3 regions of the Micromonospora sp. NPDC023644 genome follow, and region 2 is predicted to be linked to each of the others. Evidence: riboswitches for the same ligand, from Rfam matches in the RefSeq annotation. Region 2 holds a riboswitch; each other region holds the start of a gene.
What was found. A riboswitch is a leader RNA that binds a small molecule or an ion and turns the genes downstream of it on or off. The one in region 2 is predicted to bind cobalamin.
Positions count from the first base shown of each region.

Region 1 (6,219 bases), on a different contig from region 2:
TCCGTCGGCACGGGCGGCACCGCCGCCGACGGTCGGCCCGGGCTGCTGGAGGTCGACGGGCTGACCGTCCGCTTCCAGCTCCGCGACGCCGTGGTGCAGGCCGTCACCGACCTGCACCTGACCGTCCACCCGGGCGAACTCCTGGCCGTGGTCGGGGAGTCCGGCTGCGGCAAGTCGGTCCTCGCGCACGCCCTGCTCGGCCTGCTCCCCGGCAACGCCGCCGTCACGGGCCACGCCCGCCTGCGCCCGCCCACCGGGGCGCAGACCGACCTGGTCGGCGCCTCCGAGCGTCACCTCGCCCGCGCCGTACGCGGCCGGGCGGTCGGGCTGGTGCCGCAGAGCCCCGCCACCGCGTTGACCCCCGTGCGGACGGGCCGGCGGCTGCTGGAGGAGACCCTGCGCGCCCACGGGCACACCCGGCGCGAGGCGCCCGCGGCGGCCGAGCGGGTCGCCGCCGACGTCGGCCTCGACCCCGCCGACCTCGACCGCTATCCCCACGAGCTCTCCGGCGGCATGGCCCAACGCCTGGCCACCGCCCTCGCGCTCGCCCCCGACCCGCCGCTGCTGCTCGCCGACGAGCCCACCACGGGCCTCGACCGACCCCTGGTCGACCACACCCTCGACCTGCTGCGCCGCCGCTGCGACGCCGGCGGCGCCGTCCTGCTCATCACCCACGACCTGGCCGCCGCCCGCCGGGTCGCCGACACCGTCGCCGTCATGTACGCCAGCCGGATCGTGGAACGACGGCCCACCGCGGAGTTGTTCGCGGCGCCCGCCCATCCCTACACCGCCGGCCTGCTCGACGCCCTGCCCGAACGGGCCTTCCGGCCGGTCCCCGGCCACCCGCCGATGCTCACCGACCTGCCCCCCGGCTGTGCCTTCGCCCCGCGCTGCGGCCGCGCCACCGACGTCTGCCGCACCCCGCCCGCGCCCTCGGCGGGCCCCCCGGGCCGGGTCGCCTGTCACCACCCGCTGACCCTGGGAGCGCCGGCATGACCAGCACCGCCGGAGCGCCGGCATGACCAGCACCGCGCTCGCCGCCCACCAGGTCACGGTCTCCTACGGCCGCCGGCGCGTCCTCGACGGCGTCGACCTGCGCGTCGCCCCCGGCGAGACGGTCGGCCTGCGCGGGCCCTCGGGCAGCGGCAAGTCCACCCTCGCCCGGGTCCTCGCCCTGCTGCACGCCCCCGAGGCCGGGCACGTCACCCTCGACGGCCACCGGGTGGCGGGCGCCCGGCACCGGCTGCCCGCCGCCGTCCGCACCCGCGTCGCGATCCTGTTCCAGAGCCCCCGCGCCGCCACCGACCCCCGGCTGGGCCTCGCCGACATCATCGCCGAACCGCTCCGCGCCACCGGCACACCCGAGGCGCAGGCGCGGGCCCGGGCGGCGGAGCTGGCCGACCTGGTCGGCCTCACGCCCGACCTGCTCGCCCGCCGCCCGCACGCGGTCAGCGACGGGCAGCTGCAACGCGCCTGCCTCGCCCGCGCGCTCGTGCACCGGCCGGACTACCTGCTCTGCGACGAGGCCACCGCCATGCTGGACGCCTCCACCCAGGCGCACCTCGCGGCCGTCGTCACCGACTACCAGCGGCAGCACGCCGCCGGGGTCCTGCTCATCACCCACGACCCGGCGCTGATGGCCCGCTGGGCCACCCGGGTGGTCGACCTGCCGACCCCGCCGCAGCCCTGACCGCCCCGGCGGAACGACCGTCCCTCATGGTGTTCGTCACCGTGACTTCCGGGCGGGCCGGCGGCTAGGGTGACGCTGCCGTGGTGTTCGGGAAGCCGGTGCAAGACCGGTGCGGCCCTCGCCACTGTGATCGGGAAGTTCGCGGCCCTCGTCGTAAGAGGTCACTGGGCGTCACACGCCTGGGAAGGCCGGCCACGGACGCACCTCCCGTCAGCCAGGAGACCGGCCACGGCACTGCGATGACCCGTCCACGAGGTGCTGGAAGGCGGTCCCGATGCGCGTGCGCGCTGTGCGGCCCACCCTGTCCCGGCGCGTTGCCGCGCCCCTGTCCGTCCTCGTCGTCCTGCTCGGCGGCTGCGCCACGGACGATCCGGCCACGACACCCCCGCCGTCCGCCGCCCCGGTCACGCTGACCAACTGCGGTACGCCGGTCACCGTCGCCGCCCCGCCCGAGCGGGCGGTGACCCTGAACCAGCCCGCCACCGAGATCATGCTGGCGCTCGGCCTGGCCGACCGGATGGCCGGCACGGCGTACCTGGACGACGCGATCCTGCCGGAGCACGCCGCCGCGTACGCCGCCGTGCCGGTGCTGTCGGACCGGTACCCGGCGAAGGAGAAGCTGCTGGAGGCGGCACCGGACTTCGTCTACGCCTCGTTCCACAGTGCCTTCGGCGACGAGGGCGTCGGCGACCGCGCCGCGCTCGCGGGACTCGGCATCGGCACGTACCTCTCGCCGGCCGGGTGCCCGAAGCGGCACCGGCCGGCGAAGCTGACCGTCGAGGACGTGTTCGCCGAGATCCGGGACGTGGCGGCCGTCTTCGGGGTGCCGGAGCGGGCCGAGCAGCTCATCGCCGACCAGCGGGCCCGGATCGCCACGGCCGCCGCCCGGATCGGCGGCGCGCGGGACGTGTCCGTGCTCTGGTGGGACGCCGGCACCGACGCCCCGAGCGTGGGCGCCTGCTGCGGCAGCCCTCAGATGATCATGTCGGCGGTCGGGGTGGGGAACGTGTTCGCCGACCTCAGCGGCGGCTGGGCCGACACCAGCTGGGAGGCGGTCGTCGACCGCGATCCCGACGTGATCGTGCTGGTCGACGCGGGCTGGGACGCGGCCGCCGCGAAGCGGGCCTTCCTCACCCGGCACCCCAGCCTGAAGGATTTGCCCGCGGTGGCCGGGCAGCGGTTCGTCGTCGTCCCGTTCTCGTCCACCTCCGCCGGGGTGCGCGTCGTGCTCGGCGTCGAGGCGCTCGCCGCGGGCGTGGCGCAGCTGCCCGCCGGGGCGGACCGCTGACCGCCGTGGCCGGCCGCGCCGCCCCCGGTCCGGCCCGCCGTACCGCCCCCGCCGGGGCCCGCGCGGCCCACCCGGTCGGCCTGGCGGCGCTGCTGGTGGCGTTGCTGGCCGGGCTGGTCGTGTCGATCGGCGCGGCCGTCACCGTAGGTCCGGCCGACATTCCTCTGTCGACGGTCTGGTCGGTCGTGGCCGACCGCCTGGGGCTCCCGCACGCCGAGGTGCCGCTGCTGCGCGAGCACATCGTCTGGCGGCTGCGCCTGCCCCGGGTGCTCGGGGCCGCCGCGGTGGGAGGCGGGCTGGCGGCCGCCGGCGCCGTGATGCAGACCGTCACCCGCAACCCGCTGGCCGACCCGTACCTGCTCGGGGTCTCCTCCGGGGCGTCGCTCGGCGCGGTCGCGGTCCTCGTCCTGGGCTTCGGCGGCGGGGTCGCCGCGCTCACCGGGGGCGCCTTCGCCGGGGCGCTGGCCGCGTTCGTGGTCGTCGCCGCGGTGGCCGGTCGGCAGGCCGCCCTGGCCCCCACCCGGGTGGTGCTGGCGGGCGTGGCCGTCGCGCAGCTCTGCGGGGCGGCGACCTCGTTCGTCATCATCTGGGTCGCCGACCCGCACGCCACCCAGAGCATCACCTTCTGGCTCTCCGGTTCGCTGGCCCGCGTCGACTGGGCCGCCCTGGCCTGGGCCGCGCCGGTCCTGGCCGCCGTGCTCGCCCTGGTGGCGGCGTACGCCCGCACGCTCAACGCGTTCGCCTTCGGCGAGGACGCCGCCGCGACCCTCGGCGTCCCCGTCACCCGGGTCCGATGGCTGCTGCTGGTCGCCACCGCGCTGCTCACCGCGGCGCTGGTCGCCGTCAGCGGCGCGGTGGGCTTCGTCGGGCTGATCCTGCCGCACGCCGCCCGGTTCCTCACCGGGGCGGACCACCGGCGCCTGCTGCCCGTCGTCGTCCTTGCCGGCGCGATCTTCCTGGTCTGGGTGGACACCGCCGCGCGGACCCTCTTCGCGCCCCGGGAGCTGCCGGTCGGCGTGCTGACGGCCCTGCTCGGCGTGCCCGCCTTCGTGGTGCTGCTGCACCGGCGGAAGGTGCGTGGCTGATGCTCACCGTAACCGGCGTCTCCTCGTCCGTCGCGGCCCGGCGGATCCTCGACGACGTCACCTGCGCGGTGCCGCCCGGCAGCCTCGTCGGGCTGCTCGGCCCCAACGGCTGCGGCAAGACCACCCTGCTGCGGATCGTCGCCCGGCTCGCCGCGCCGGACGCCGGGCTGGTCACGGTCGCCGGCGACGACGTCGCCACCCTGCCCCGGGCCACGCTGGCCCGCCGTGCCGCGCTGCTCGCCCAGCACGCCGACACAGACTTGGACCTCACCGTCGGCGAGGTGGTGCTGCTCGGCCGTACGCCCCATCGCGGCTCGCGCTGGTCCGACAGCGCCGCCGACCGCGCCGCCGCGGCGGACGCGCTGGCCCGGGTGGACCTGGACGGGTACGCCGACCGCCGCTGGCACACCCTCTCCGGTGGCGAGCGGCAGCGGGTGCAGCTGGCCCGCGCCCTGGCCCAGCAGCCGCTGCTGCTGTTGCTCGACGAGCCCACCAACCACCTCGACATCGGCCACCAGCTGCACCTGCTGCACCTGGTCCGCCGCTCCGGGGTCACCACCCTGGCCGCGCTGCACGACCTCAACCTGGCCGCCATGTTCTGCGACGCGGTGGTCGTCCTGGCCGCCGGGCGGGTCGTCGCCGCCGGCACGCCCGCCGAGGTCCTCACCCCCGGGCTGCTCGCCGACGTCTACGGGGTGCGGGCCGACGTCGTGGCGCACCCGGCCACCGGAGGGCCCGCCATCACCTACCACCCGCCCGCGCCATGACCGTCGCACCGGGGTGCCTCGTCACCGTCTGCCGCGACTGCTGCTGCGGCAGCGCCCGCAAGCACCCGTCCGTCGACCACGACGCGCAGCTGCGGCGGCTGCGCGCCGGGCTGCCTTCACCGCACCGGGTACGGATCAGCGCCTGTCTCGACCTCTGCGCGCAGTCCAACCTGGTCGTCGTGCACCCCACCCCGGCGGCACGCCGCGCCGGCGCGCGGCCGGTCTGGTTCGGCCTGGTCCTGGACGACGCCGTCGTCGACGACATCGCTGGATGGGTCCGGGCCGGCGGGCCGGGCGTGGCGCCGCTGCCCGCCGCGCTGGAGCTGTCGGTGGTGGCCCCGGCGTTCGACCCCGGCCGGTGAGGCACCCTCAGGCGGTCCCCGCCGCACCGGCCCGACCGTCGCCGGTCCCCGCCGCCGGGCCGCCGTCACCGGTCGGGCCGTCACCGGTCGGGCCGTTGCCCACCCGGGCGTCGTCGGCGCGGTCGGGGGCGGTGGGACCGGCGCGGCCGGCGGCGGCGAGGAAGGCGTTGTAGCGGGCCAGGTCGTCCGGCTCGCCGCTGGCCTCGGCGCGCGCGGCGGCCCGGTCGAGGCGGGCCTGTTCCCGCCCGTCGGCGCGGATCCACTGGCGGACCAGCACGACCAGGACGACCGCGGCGGGGATCTCCCCGAACGCCCAGGCGATGCCCGCGCCCAGCTTCTGGTCCTCGATCAGCGACGACGCCCAGTCGGGGTGGACGGCGACGTACCAGTCCGGGGCGATGAGGGTGGTGGTCTGCATCAGCACGAGGCCGAAGAAGCCGTGCGCCATCATCGACGCGAGGTGGATGATCACCAGGAGGGGGTGGGCGAGCCTCGGCCGGCCCGGGTCGACCCCGATGAGCACCCAGAACAGCAGGTACCCGGCGACCACGAAGTGGGTGAGCATCGCCAGGTGGCCGAGGTGGGAGCGCATCAGCGTGCCGAGCAGGTCGCTCAGGTAGAGGCCGAAGAGGCTGCCGGCGTAGATGCCCAGCGCGACCAGGGGATGGGTGAGCAGCCTCGCGGGGCGGCTGTGCAGCGCCAGCAGCAGCCACTCCCGGGCGCCGCGGACCTGCGGGTCGGCGGGGCGACGCAGCGCGCGCAGCGCGAGGGTGACCGGGGCGCCGCCGACGAGCAGGATCGGCACCAGCATCGACAGCACCATGTGCTGCACCATGTGGGCGCTGAACAGCACGTACGCGTAGCGGGCCACGCCCAGGTTGGTGACGGCGGCCAGCAGCAGCAGGCCGGCCGACCAGCTCGCGGTCCGGGCCACCGGCCAGCGGTGGCCGGCCCGGTGCAGCCGCCACACCCCCGCCAGGTAGCCACCGATGCCGAGGACGGTGAGGGTCAGGAAGAACATGTCCGG
Region 1 covers NZ_JBFABA010000010.1:44,619-50,837, reverse strand. The annotation lists gene AB0G08_RS10760 (ABC transporter ATP-binding protein) at 1-996, shown strand, start outside; gene AB0G08_RS10755 (ATP-binding cassette domain-containing protein) at 1,019-1,690, shown strand; cobalamin riboswitch at 1,755-1,936, shown strand; gene AB0G08_RS10750 (ABC transporter substrate-binding protein) at 1,965-2,978, shown strand; gene AB0G08_RS10745 (iron chelate uptake ABC transporter family permease subunit) at 2,984-4,063, shown strand; gene AB0G08_RS10740 (ABC transporter ATP-binding protein) at 4,063-4,830, shown strand; gene AB0G08_RS10735 (hypothetical protein) at 4,827-5,192, shown strand; gene AB0G08_RS10730 (bifunctional copper resistance protein CopD/cytochrome c oxidase assembly protein) at 5,200-6,219, opposite strand, start outside.
Region 1: another riboswitch for cobalamin. It lies ahead of AB0G08_RS10750 (ABC transporter substrate-binding protein); the one in region 2 lies ahead of AB0G08_RS25870 (hypothetical protein).

Region 2 (6,219 bases):
AACTCGGGGATCGCCACCTGCATCGCGGCGTCCAGCGGGGACAGCCCGGCGTCGCTGGCGGCCCACTGCTCGCGGGTGCTGGTCAGGCAGAGCGCCTGGATCACCGGCACGTCCAGGGCGGCGAGCGCGCCCACGTCCCAGGCGTCCTCGTCGCCCCCGCCGGAGGCGTCGGCGGCGACCGTGCCGCCGGCGGCGAGCACGGTGACCAGCAGGGCGTCGCAGCGGGCGAAGAGCCCGAGCGGCCCCGCGCCGGCGGTGAGGCCGCGCAGCGAGCCGCAGTAGATGGGCAGCGGGTCGCCGCCGGCCGCGTCGACCGCGTCGGCGAGGACGTCGACGAACCCGGTGTTGCCGGCGAGGGCGTGCGCCCGGTAGAAGACGATCCCGACGGTCGGCCGGTCCGGCCGCGCGGGCCGCTCGCCGTGGATGCCGTACGTCGGGGTGGGCGCGGGCGGGTCGAACCCCTCGCCGGTGAGCAGCACCGTGTCGGAGAGGAACCGGGCGAGCTGGGCGAGGTTCTCCGGCCCGCCCTCGACCAGGTAGGCCAGGGCCTGGGTGGCCACCCCGGAGGCCACGGTGGAGGCCGCCATCAGCTCCGCGTCCGGCACGTTCTCGCCGCCGAGCACGACCGTCGGCACGCCGGAGGCCAGCACCGCGGCCAGCCCGTCCGGCCACGCCTGCCGGCCGCCGAGCAGGCGTACGACGGCGAGGTCGACGCCGTCGAGCAGCGCGGGCACGGCGTCGGCGGCGACCCGGGCCGGGTTGGCGAGCCGGTAGTCGGCGTCGCTGGCGCGGGCGGCGAGCAGGTCGGTGTCGGCGGTGGACAGCAGCAGGATGCGCACGGGCGGCTCCGGAGAGTGACACCCGGGTCGGCGCGGGGCCGATCGGGCGATGCGGGGGTGGGCGCGGTTCAGCGGTGCAGGCGGGCCGGGATACGGCTCAGCGGTGGGCCGGCGGGGTGGCGCGGCCCGGTGCGGGCGTCAGGAAGGGGCGACGCGGGCGCGGCCCGCGGCAGAGCAACCGGCGGCGGGCACGACACGGCCGACGGCGGGCAGGCCGCAGCTCACGGCGAGGCCGAAGATGGGCACGGCGTGGCCGGACGGGGCTGCGAAACGGCGGCTGCTCACCGGCGCGCTGCCGCGCCGGGGCACGATGCGACGATGATCGTCGATGGCGGAGACGCGGTGCGTCATCGGGTCCTCCTCGGGTGTCCACGCCCTGGGGTCACTCCCGACGGCCGAAGTATCCTGGCTCCCGGATCGACGCTCTCCCCCGGCCTTCCAACCGCACACACACGGCCGTGACTCGCGAGGGGGGATCGCTCCCCGGTGACAGTGGCGGGACCGCGCCGGAATCGCACCGGCTTCCTTCACTGCCGTCAGGCCGCGAATGCTGCCACACCCCGGGGCCGCCGGTCAACGCCACCCCGTCCGGCCAGCGACCCGCCGCCCCGATCGACGAGAAACGATGGGATGATCCATTCGGGCGGGCTTTTGGCATTGTCGTCGGCCGATGCGACGTCGAGGTCTCCGAATGCGCGGGCGGTGGCCCCGAAACGCGCCCGGGGCCGACCCGTCCGGCAGCCGCCTGCGTCCCGGCACCCGCGTACCGTCGCCCTTCTCCAGCAGGCACGTTCCGGCGAACGGGAACCGCCCTTTCCCGCCCGACGTGCCGGCGGAGCGTTCACCACGGTCGACGTCACCTCACCGGTCGGCGGGCCCCGATTCGTGGCCCACGATCACCAGTCGCGCCCGGTCACGGATGGAGAGCATCGTCAGCAACCGGCCGATGCGCGGCCCCACGGTGCCCCGGCTGAGGCGCGGGTGCCGCTCGATCCCGGTGTCGGACATCCCAGGAATGATCACCGTCAACACCTCCCGTTCCCGCCGGGTCACCCCGTCGAGCCGGCCGGGACCCGCCGCGCCGCCGGCACCCGGGCGCACTCGGCGATGAGCCGACGGGTGACGCTCGAAGCCGGCAGCGCCTCGCCGTCGCCGGCCCCACGGCGCGCGGGCGTCCTTCCCCGTCAGGCCGGGTCGCCCGGCGCGGTAGGGCGCGACGCGGCCCACCAGGCGGCGGTCGCGGTGACCGCCACCATCGCGCTGAACAGGAAGGGTGCCCGCATGCCCAGGGCGGTGGCCAGCGCCCCGCCGGCGAGCGCCCCGAGCGCGGCGCAGCCGTAGGAGAGCATCCGGGAGGCGGCGACCACCCGACCGAGCAGGTCGCCGGGCACGAGGCGGTGCCGGACCGACAGCGCGGCCACGTTGAGGACCGCGAACGACGCGCTGGTGGTGACGACGACGACCGTTGCGGCGATCCGGTGCGGCGCGACGGCCAGGAGGGCCGGCGTCCCGGCCGTGACCGCCATCGACCAGGCCAGCACGGGACGATGCCGGAACCGGCCGATCAGCCGGTCGGCGACGAGGGAGCCGGCGAGCCCGCCGGCCGCGCCGGTCGCCAACAGCAGACCGAAGCCGAGCGGGCCGAGACCGAGGCTCTGCCGCGCGTACAGCACGAAGATCGCGAACCAGGCGCTGTCCGCGGCGGCGACTGCCGCACCGACGACCACGAGCGTACGGAGCACGGGTTGCCGGACCAGCCACCGCAGCCCGGCGAGCGCCCCGCGCCTCGCCGGGTCGGCGGCAAGGCTCCGCCCGTCCGCGTCGGCACCCGAGAGTCCCGGGCCGGGGCGGGCGAGACTCAGCGGCAGGGACAGCACGAGCATGACGGCCAGCGCGAGCGAGGCGCCGTTGACGGCGAAGGGCAGCGCCGCACCGATGACGAACAGCATCGCCCCGACCGGCGGACCGACGAACTCGTTGCCCACGATCTCACCCGCCACCAGACGACCGTTGGCCCGCTCGAGCTGGGCGTCGTCCACCAGACGGGGGATCACGGTCTGGGCGGTGGTGTCGCGCAGGGTCTCGCCGACACCGAGCAGGAAGGCGGCGGCGACCACGAGCGCGACCGAGGCCACGCCCGTCGCGACGGCCACGGCCACCGCCGCCAGCACCACGACGCGGCCGGCGTCGGCGGCGGCGATCAGCGCACGGGCCGCGCGGCGGTCGGCCAGCGCGCCGGCCAGCAGGCCGGTGACCAGCCACGGCAGGAACTGCGCCGCGGCCACTGCGGCGACCGCCACCGGGTTGTCGCTCAGCGCGGCGGCGAGCAGTGGAAAGGCGGCCACCCGGATGCCGTCGCCGAGGTTGGCCAGCGCAGCGGCGGTCCAGAACGTCCAGAAGGGACGGCCCAGGGACCGGGACCGATCAGCCATGCAGGGCACCATATCGCCCTCGATCGGCGGGCGGCGGACCCGTCAGCGGGCGCGACGCTCCGGGTGGGCGCGGTTCCAGGCGCGCATCCGCTCCGGGTAGCCGGTGCGGGCGGCCTCGTACAGCGGCACGGCGTGCCTGCGGGCGATCGTCCCGGCGGCGCGCGGCGAGCCGGTGCGGCGGCGGATCCACTCGCCGTCGTGGGCGATCGCGACCACGGTGGTGTCGGTCGCCGTGGTCTCCGGCTCCAGGTAGAACTCCACGCCCCGGCGGCTGGCGACGAACGCCTCCAGCGCGGCCAGGTCCTCGCGGGTCGCCTCCCGGTCGAGCTTCGTGGGGGTCGCGTCGGTGACGCGCGACCGTCGACTGAACCAGCCCATCCCCCGCTCTCCTCTCCTGGGCGTCCTCCCAGTGCAGCACCGTTTCCTGCGAGGCGGCTGCGAACGGGGTGTGAGTGCCCTGCCAGGGGTGGCGTCAGCGGGCCGGCGGGCGGGTGGCCGGCGGGCGGGTGGCCGGCGGGCGGGTGGCCGGCACCAGGGCGAGGGTGGGCAGCAGCAGCACCGGCACGACGAGCAGGGCGTGCAGCGTACCGACGCGGTCGCCGAGCAGGCCGAGCAGCGGCGGGCCGGCGAGGAAGGCCGTGTAGCCGATCACGGCGACCACGCTGACCCGGGCCGGCGCCCGACGCTCGTCGTCGGCCGCCGCGCTCATCCCGACCGGGAAGCCCAGCGACGCGCCGAGCCCCCAGAGCGCGACGCCGGCGACCGCCACCGGTCCGGAGTCGGCGAGCACCGCCACGCCCGCGCCGACGGTGGCGAGCAGGATCGTGGCCGACAGGACGCGCACCCGCCCCCACCGGTCCAGCGCGACGGTGCCCGCGGTGCGGCCCAGCGTCATGCCGACGACGAAGACGCCGAAGACCGCCGCCCCGGCCGCCTCGCTGAGGTCGTGGCCGTCGATGAACGCGACGGCCAGCCAGTCGTTGGCGCTGCCCTCGGCGAACGCCGACACCAGCACCAGCAGCCCGACGAGCAGGGTGCGCGGCTCCCGCCAGGCGGCCAGCAAATCGCGGCGGCGCTCGGCCGGGGCGGCCGACGCGGAGGCGGTGCCGCCCTCGGCCGCCGGCAGGAACGACCGGACGGCCAGCAGCGTACCGAGCAGCACCACCGCCGCCAGGGCGGCGAGGTGCGCGGCGACCGGCACGTCGAGGCGGGCCGCCCCGGCGCCGAGCCCGGCGCCGGCCACGGACCCGAGGCTCCACGCCGCGTGGAAGCGGGGCATGACCGTACGCCCCAGCCGTCGCTCGACCGCCGCGCCCTCGACGTTCATCGCGACGTCGCAGATGCCGGAGCCGTAGCCGAGGGCGCACAGTCCCACCGCCACCCCGGCCAGGGATCCGGCCAGGGCGGCGACCCCGGTCACGGTCAGCCCGGCCGCGACGACCACGGTGGAGAGGGCGACCGTGCGGGCCGACCCGAGCCGCTGGGCCACCAGGCCGGCGGTGGGCATCGCGAGCAGCGCGCCGACGGACATGGCGAGCAGGAGCAGCCCGAGCCGGCCCGCGCTGAGCCCGAGCGCGTCGCGGGCGGCGGGCACCCGGGAGAACCAGGTGGCCACCGCCAGTCCGTTGAGCGCGAACACCACGGCCACGCCGGTGCGGGCGGCCAGCACCGCCCGGGGTACGGCCGGGATCGGCGCGGCGGGCGGGGCGGCGGTGTGGCTCACGACGGCGGTCCTCTCGCCTCGGGTCGGCTGCCGCCCGATCACACCCCTGAGAGCGCTCTCAGAGCAACCCGACCGCACCCCTTACCGTCGGCGCGCCGAAGGGGGATGATTCGGGTCGACCGTCCACGCGCGGCGGCCGACCACGGGGAGGACCGGGATGACGACGACACACCGACCACCGACCCTGGAGGACGTCGCCCGGGCGGCGGGGGTCTCCCGGGCCACCGCGTCGCGGGTGATCGCCGGCACGGGCTACGCCTCCCCCGCCGCGCGCGAGCGGGTGAACGTCGCCGCCGACCGGCTCGGCTACGCGCCGAACCTGGCCGCCCGCGCCCTGGTCCGGGGCACCGGCGTCCGGCTGGTGGTGGCGGTGACCGGCACCGCCGCGACGGTCCTCGACGACCCGTACGTCCACCGGGTGCTCGGCGCGTGCGCCCGGGTCTGCGCGCCGCACGGGCTCGGGGTGACGCTGCACTGGCTGCCCACCCGGACGCCCGGCGAGGTGCGCCGGCTGGCCGAGGACCGCGGCGTCGGCGGGATCATCCTGATCAACACCACCGAGGCGGTGCTGGCCGCCGTCCCGGCGGGGCTGCGCGGCCGGGTGGCCTCGATCGGCATCGGCTCCGCCCTCGTCCCGGCCTTTGACGTCGACAACGGCGGCGGCACCGGGGCCGTGGTCCGGCACCTGTACGCCACCGGGCGCCGCCGCATCGCCATGGTGACCGGGCCCCGCTGGCTGTCCTGCGCCGGTCGCTCGGTCGGCGCGTACCGGCGGCTGGTGCGCGACGCCGCCCTGCCGGAGCGGCTGGTGCCGGGGGACTTCAGCGCGGAGCGCGGCCGGGCGGCGGCCCGGGAGGTGCTGGCGCGCTGGCCGGACACGGACGCGATCGTCGGCAGCAGCGACGCGACCGCGCTCGGGGTGATCGACCAGTTGCGCGGCGACGGCGTCCAGGTTCCCGGCGACGTCGCGGTGACCGGCTTCGACGACATCCCGCTCGCCGCGATGACCACCCCCGCGCTGACCACGGCGACCCACCCGGTGACGCAGATCGCCACGGCGGCGGCGACGGCCGTGCTGGACGGGCGGCCGGTCCCGCCGGCGACGATGTTCCCGTCCCGGCTGGTCCGCCGGGTGAGCGGATGAGCCGCCCGGGAAGAGGGAGGCACGCCGGTGCAGGGGCCACGCCAGCCCGAGGCCGCCCCGGTGGGATTGGTCGACGGGCTG
Region 2 covers NZ_JBFABA010000053.1:29,041-35,259, reverse strand. The annotation lists gene cobN (cobaltochelatase subunit CobN) at 1-839, opposite strand, end outside; gene AB0G08_RS25870 (hypothetical protein) at 978-1,190, opposite strand; cobalamin riboswitch at 1,238-1,367, opposite strand; gene AB0G08_RS25865 (hypothetical protein) at 1,701-1,847, opposite strand; gene AB0G08_RS25860 (MFS transporter) at 2,024-3,283, opposite strand; gene AB0G08_RS25855 (hypothetical protein) at 3,314-3,649, opposite strand; gene AB0G08_RS25850 (MFS transporter) at 3,744-4,994, opposite strand; gene AB0G08_RS25845 (LacI family DNA-binding transcriptional regulator) at 5,152-6,138, shown strand.

Region 3 (6,219 bases), on a different contig from region 2:
CGCGCCAGTGGCGCTGCTCGCCCTGGCCGGCAACCCGTTGCCCGACCACCTGCCCACCGTCGCGGAGATCGGCTCGACGCTGACCAGCCGCGACGACGGGCGGCTCTTCCTGCGGGCCCTGGCGCTGGCCGGCTGGTTCGGCTGGGCCACGTTCGCCTTCTCCGTGCTGGTCGAGCTCTGCGCCCAGGCGCTGCGCCGGCCCGCGCCCCGGCTGCCGGGGATGAGTCGCCAGCAGCGGGCCGCCGCCGCGCTGGTCGGTTCGGTCGCGCTGATCCTCGCGGCCAGCCCGGCGGCGAGCGCGGCGACGGCGGTCGCCGGCCCGTACGCCCTGCCGGCGGCACCGGCCGCGTCCGCGCAGACGACCGGTACGGAGGCCGCCCGGTCCGCCCCGGTCGCGTACACCTGGTCCGCCTCGGCCGCTCAGGCCGCGCGACCACTCTCGGCCGCCCCGTCCGCCCCGACGGCTGTTCCGGTAGCCCGGCCCGCCTCGACCGCCTCCGCCGCTCCGGCCGCTCCGGACGAGGGCGGCGCGGTCTACCGGGTGGCCAGGGGCGACCACCTGGGCGCCGTCGCGCAGCGCTACCTGGACGAGTTCGCCGACTACCGGGAGCTGGCCGAGCTGAACCGGCTCGGCGACCCCGACCGGATCCACCCGGGTCAGCTGCTGAGGCTTCCCGGGGACGCCGAGGACCGGGGTGCCCGCCGGCACGCCACCGGCCGCCTCGTCGCCCGCCCGACCCCGCCCGCGCCCGCCCGACCGGCCCCGCAGCCGGCGCCCGGCCAGGCCGCTCCCGGGCGGGCGACGCCGCCCCCGCCGGCGGCGGAGGCCCCGGTGCCGCCACCGGCGGAGACGGACGCCGGTCAGGCCCCGACGGTGACGGTGGGAGCCGCCCGGGCCGGCGAGCCCGATCGGGTGAACCGACCCCTAGCGGTCTCCGCCGTCCTGGCGGTGGCGAGCATCGTCGGCGCGCAGATCGGCGCGGTCCTGGGCCTACGCCGCCGCCCGGGCCACGTGCCGGCCGGCGGGGCCCGGACCACGGCCGCCGCCCGCCGGGGCACCGCAACGCGCGGTGGCACCACCACGAGCGGGCGCGGCGCGGGTTACCGGGACACCGGCACCACCCCACGCGGCAGCGCGACCGCGGCCGACCGTGGCAATCAGGACACCGGCACCCACGACACCGCACGCCCGATCGGTCGGGGCTCTGGGCACCCCACCGGCCACGGTCGCGCGGGCACGACCGTCCCCGGCACCGCCACGGCACCCGGCGCTGGCACCCACGAGCGCGGACTGACCGGCCACGACCGGGCCCACCCGGGCTCGCCCCGCGACACCCCGATCGGCCGCCACCGCCGCCCCTGACCCCACCACCGCCCCGCACCCCACCGACACCGACACCGCCTCGGTGATCAAGAGGTTTAGTCATTCCAGGGAGATCGAACTCGACCCAAACCTCTTGATCGACAGCGGAGTGCCGGAAGGCACGGCGGCCGGCAGGCACGGCAGTCGGAAAGCCGGAAAGCCGGAAGGCACGGCGGCCGGCAGGCACGGCAGTCGGAAAGCCGGAAAGCCGGAAGGCACGGCGGCCGGCAGGCACGGAGGCCGGAAGGCACGAGGGCCGGCAGGGCGGGTGGCGTGCGGTCAGGGGAGGCGGGTCTCCAGGACGCCGTTGACGACGCGGGTCGGCAGGACCTGCTGGTCGTTGCCGGACGGGCCGTGCACGACCTCGCCGCCGTTGAGGCGGAACGCGCTGCCGTGCCACGGACAGACCACGCAGTCGTGCCCGTCGATCTTCTGCACCTCGCCCTCGCCCAGCGGACCGCTCTGGTGCGGGCAGCGTTCCAGCATCACGGTGACCTCGTCGCCGTGCCGGTAGAGGATCACCGAGACGTCGTCGACCTCCCGGGTGATCAGCTGGCGCTCCGGCAGGGCGGACATGTCCGCGATGGAGTGCCAGCCGTCGCTCATCCGGTGCAGCTCGGAGATGCTCTGGTTCACCTGCGCGCCCTGCTTGTACGCCAGGTGCCCGCCGAGGTACGCGCCCATGCTGGCGGCGCTGAGCCCGAGGAAACCGAGCGTACGGCCGAGGTTGTGCCGGCCGGTCATCCGGGCGGCCACCGAGCCGGCGTAGAACGCCAGGCCGACGCTGTTGGACGCGGCGTGCACCAGGCCGATCCGGCGCTGGTCGCGAGCCAGTGCCGCCCAGTCGTTGAGGCCGGCGACCGCGGCCGGGAGGGCGCTGACGGTGCCCACCGCGCACAGCGTGGTGGCGGCCCGGCGCTGCCCCGGCATCAGGTCCAGCACGGCGGTACTGATCCACGCGCCGACCGGCACCTGCACCATCGCCGGGTGCAGCGGGTGGCCCAGCCAGACGCCGTGCAGCAGGTCGCGGACCCGCTGTGGTCGGAGGGTGGCCTGGACGGCGCGCTGCAACCGGTCGCCGACCCGGTCCAGGCCGGATGCCTGCTCGATCTTCGTCAAGAGTGCTCGCACCCGTACCGACTTCCCGGCAGGAGCCGTCGCAAACCGGTCGGCCGTGACGGATCCGCAGCGGTACGTGACGAGGCCCCCGCCGACCCGTAACGGGACGCCCCGGGCACCGCCCCGCCGCGCTCGCGGACCCGCCACACCGACGCCGGCCGACCGGTCAGCCTCCGGCGCCCTCCGGCCGGTCAGCCCTGCGACGCAGGCGGGCTGCCCGGTCAGCCCTGCGATCCCGGCCGACCGGTCAGCCCTCCGGCGCCGTCCAGCGGTCGTGGTGGATCGCCTCGACCAGTGGGCGCTTCTGCCGCCAGCCGTGCCGGGCCAGGTCGGGTACGGACTCGAAGTGGGTGACCGGCCCGAGGCAGAGCCACGCCACCGGCCGGATCCCGTCGGGGATGTCGAGCAGGTCGGCGAGCCACGGCTCCCGGTAGAACGACACCCAGCCCACCCCGAGCCCTTCGGCGGTGGCGGCGAGCCAGAGGTTCTGGATGGCGAGGCAGGTCGAGTAGAGCCCGGTGTCGGCGATGGCGTGCCGGCCGAGCACGGCGGGGCCGCCCCGGGCCTGGTCGTGGGTGACCACCACCGACAGGGTCGACTCCAGGACGCCGTCGATCTTGATGCGGGCGAACCGTTCGGCCGCCTCCCCGTCGAGCGTCGCGGCGAAGGCGTCCCGCTCGGTGTGGACGTGCTCGTGGAAACGGCGGCGCAGCTCCGGGTCGCGCACCAGGACGAAGTCCCAGGGCTGCGAGTAGCCGACGCTCGGCGCGGCGTGCGCCGCCGCCAGCACCCGGTGCAGCGTCTCCTCGGGCACCGGCGCCCCGGTGAACTGGGCGCGTACGTCCCGGCGGCGGTAGATGACGTCGTACAGATCCAAGGCAGGCTCCCGCTGCGCTCGGCCCGCGCCACGTCGGACGCGGGCACCGGACGCGAGGCCGGTCTTCGGACTCCCGGATCGACGCCTGGCCGTCCGCCTTCCCGGCCCGGGCGGGCCAGTGGCTGCGCGTACGCGTGGACGGTGGCTCCCCGGTCACCGCGGCGGGCCCGTGCCGGATTCGCACCGGCTTCCCGATTCTCCCCGCTCGCGCGGGGCACCTCACATGATCGTGCCGTCGGGGATGCTAGCGCCGCCCGGCCCGCCCCGGTCCGGCGGGCGTGGAAATCCGGTCGCGGGCCGCCCCGTCCCCGGCCACTGTGGTCCGGGTGTACGCACTCTCCTCCCGCCCGCTGCCAGCCGCCCGGCCGGCGACCAGACTGACCGTCGCGCTGGGGCAGCCCCGGGCCGTGCCGCCCCCGCTGCTGATGCTGCTCGGCATGCTCTCCACCCAGGTCGGGGCGGCCGTCGCCAAGCAGCTCTTCGGCAGCACCAGCGCCGGCGGCACGACCACGCTGCGGCTCGGCTTCGCCGCCCTCATCCTGCTGGTCCTGGTCCGGCCGGGGCTGCGCCTGGGCTGGCGCACCGCCGGCCTGGTCGGGGCGTTCGGGCTGGCCCTGGCGGTGATGAACCTCGCCTTCTACGCGGCCCTGGAACGGGTGCCGCTGGGCGTCGCGGTCACCATCGGCTTCGCCGGGCCGCTGCTGGTGTCGCTCGCCGGCAGCCGCCGGCTCGTCGACGTGGCGTGGGCGGCGCTGGCCGGCGGCGGGGTGCTGCTGATCAGCGGGCTCGGCGGGACCGGGGTGGACCGGGTGGGGCTGCTGTGCTGCGTGGCCGTCGCGGTCGGCTGGGCGGGCTACGTGCTGCTCGGCAAGGCGGTCAGCGCCAGGGTGTCGGGCAGCCGGGGCCTCGCGCTGGGGATGGCCGTCGCCGCGCTGGCCGTGCTGCCGTTCGGGATGGCCGGCAGCGGCACGGCGCTGCTCGACCCGTGGACCCTCGCGCTGGGCGCGGCGGTGGCGCTGCTGTCGTCGGTGCTGCCGTACTCGGCGGAGATGGCGGCGCTGCGGCGGATGCCGGCCCGGGTCTTCGCGATCCTGCTCAGCCTGGAACCGGCGATCGGGGCGCTGGTCGGGCTGGTCCTGCTCGGCGAGCTGCTGGCCTGGCCGCAGGCGGCCGGCGTGGCCTGCGTGGTCGGCGCCGCGCTGGGCGCCACCCTGGTCCGCCCGGGCCGCCCCGACCCGCGCTGACACCCCTGGCGCCGCCGGCACCGCCGAAGGCATGCTGTCGGAATGGGGGTACGCGTCGAACGCGCCGCGGCGGTGACCACGGTGATCCTGGACCGGCCGGCGGCCCGCAACGCGGTCGACGGGCCGACGGCCCGGGCGCTGGCCGACGCGTTCCGCGCCTTCGAGGCCGACCCCGACGCCTCGGTGGCCGTGCTCTGGGGGGCCGGCGGCACGTTCTGCGCCGGGGCCGACCTGAAGGCCATCGGCACACCGAGCGGCAACCGGGTCGAGGCGCAGGGGGACGGCCCGATGGGCCCGACCCGGATGACGCTCAGCAAGCCGGTGATCGCCGCGATCTCCGGTCACGCGGTGGCCGGCGGGTTGGAACTGGCGCTCTGGTGCGACCTGCGGGTCGCCGAGTCCGACGCGGTGCTCGGGGTGTTCTGCCGCCGCTGGGGGGTGCCGCTGGTCGACGGGGGCACGGTCCGGCTGCCCCGGCTGATCGGCGAGAGCCGGGCGATGGACCTGATCCTCACCGGCCGTCCGGTGCCGGCCGAGGAGGCGTACGGCATGGGGTTGGTGAACCGGCTGGTCGCGCCGGGTGAGTCCCGGGCGGCGGCCGAGCGGCTGGCCGCCGAGCTCGCCCGGCACCCGCAGACCTGCCTGCGCAACGACCGGGCGGCGCTGCTCGCCGGCGCCGGCCTGCCGGAACCGGCGGCGCTGGAGGTCGAGCTGGCGTACGGGATGGAGTCGCTGGCCGCCGACGCGGCGGCGGGGGCGGCCCGGTTCGCCGCCGGCGCCGGTCGGCACGGCGCCCCGGCCCACTGACCGGGCGCAGGCCCGACCGGCCTGGCGCCCCGGCCTGCCGACGGGACGGAAGGCCCCGACGGGCCGGGCGGGGGGGGGGGGCGGGGGGGGGGGGGGGGCGCCGGCGGGGGCGGGGGGCCCGCCGGGGGCGCCCGCCCGGGGGGGGGGGGGGGGGGGCCCCGCGGCCGGGGGCCCCCCCCCCACCGCTCGGGAGACCGGCCGCCGCTCGGGCGGCCGGGGGTGGGTCAGTAGCGGTTGATGGTGAACGTCGAGGTGGTGTTCTGGATGTCCACCGCGTTGTTGCTCAGGCGGAGGTTGTTGAAGGTGACCGAGCCGACGGCCGGCCCCTGCCCCGCCTCCGGCATCTGGTTGGCCCAGATGCCGAAGCCGGACTTCGCGTCGTAGGCGTCACCGCTCTTGCGGGCGCCGCTGATGGAGACGTTGGTGAAGACCGTGTCGGTGATGGGGAACTGCGGCTGCCCCCCGACGTAGTTGGTCTGGAACATGATGCCGCTGTAGGTCGGGTCGACGATGTCGACGTCGCTGACCCGGATGCCCTGGAACACCTTCGAGGCGGAGAAGACCCAGATCGCCGGGAAGGTCTGCGCGCCCCAGAAGTGCCCACCGGCCCGGACGATCGAGATGTTCTCGAACCGGGTGGGCGGGCTGGCGCCGAAGCCGTTCATCGGGTAGCCGAAGTCGAGCGAGCTGATGGTGATGCCGGAGTAGACCAGCGTGTCCGCGATGTAGATGTTGCGGAACGTGTTGCCGTAGCCGCCGTAGACCGCGACGCCGGCGGCCCGCCAGGTCAGGGTCGAGGTCAGGTTCTC
Region 3 covers NZ_JBFABA010000017.1:26,269-32,487, reverse strand. The annotation lists partial or broken gene AB0G08_RS15505 (LysM peptidoglycan-binding domain-containing protein) at 1-1,024, shown strand, start outside; gene AB0G08_RS15500 (Rieske 2Fe-2S domain-containing protein) at 1,643-2,494, opposite strand; gene bluB (5,6-dimethylbenzimidazole synthase) at 2,730-3,359, opposite strand; cobalamin riboswitch at 3,398-3,596, opposite strand; gene AB0G08_RS15490 (EamA family transporter) at 3,686-4,603, shown strand; gene AB0G08_RS15485 (crotonase/enoyl-CoA hydratase family protein) at 4,646-5,410, shown strand; gene AB0G08_RS15480 (discoidin domain-containing protein) at 5,635-6,219, opposite strand, start outside.
Region 3: another riboswitch for cobalamin. It lies ahead of bluB (5,6-dimethylbenzimidazole synthase); the one in region 2 lies ahead of AB0G08_RS25870 (hypothetical protein).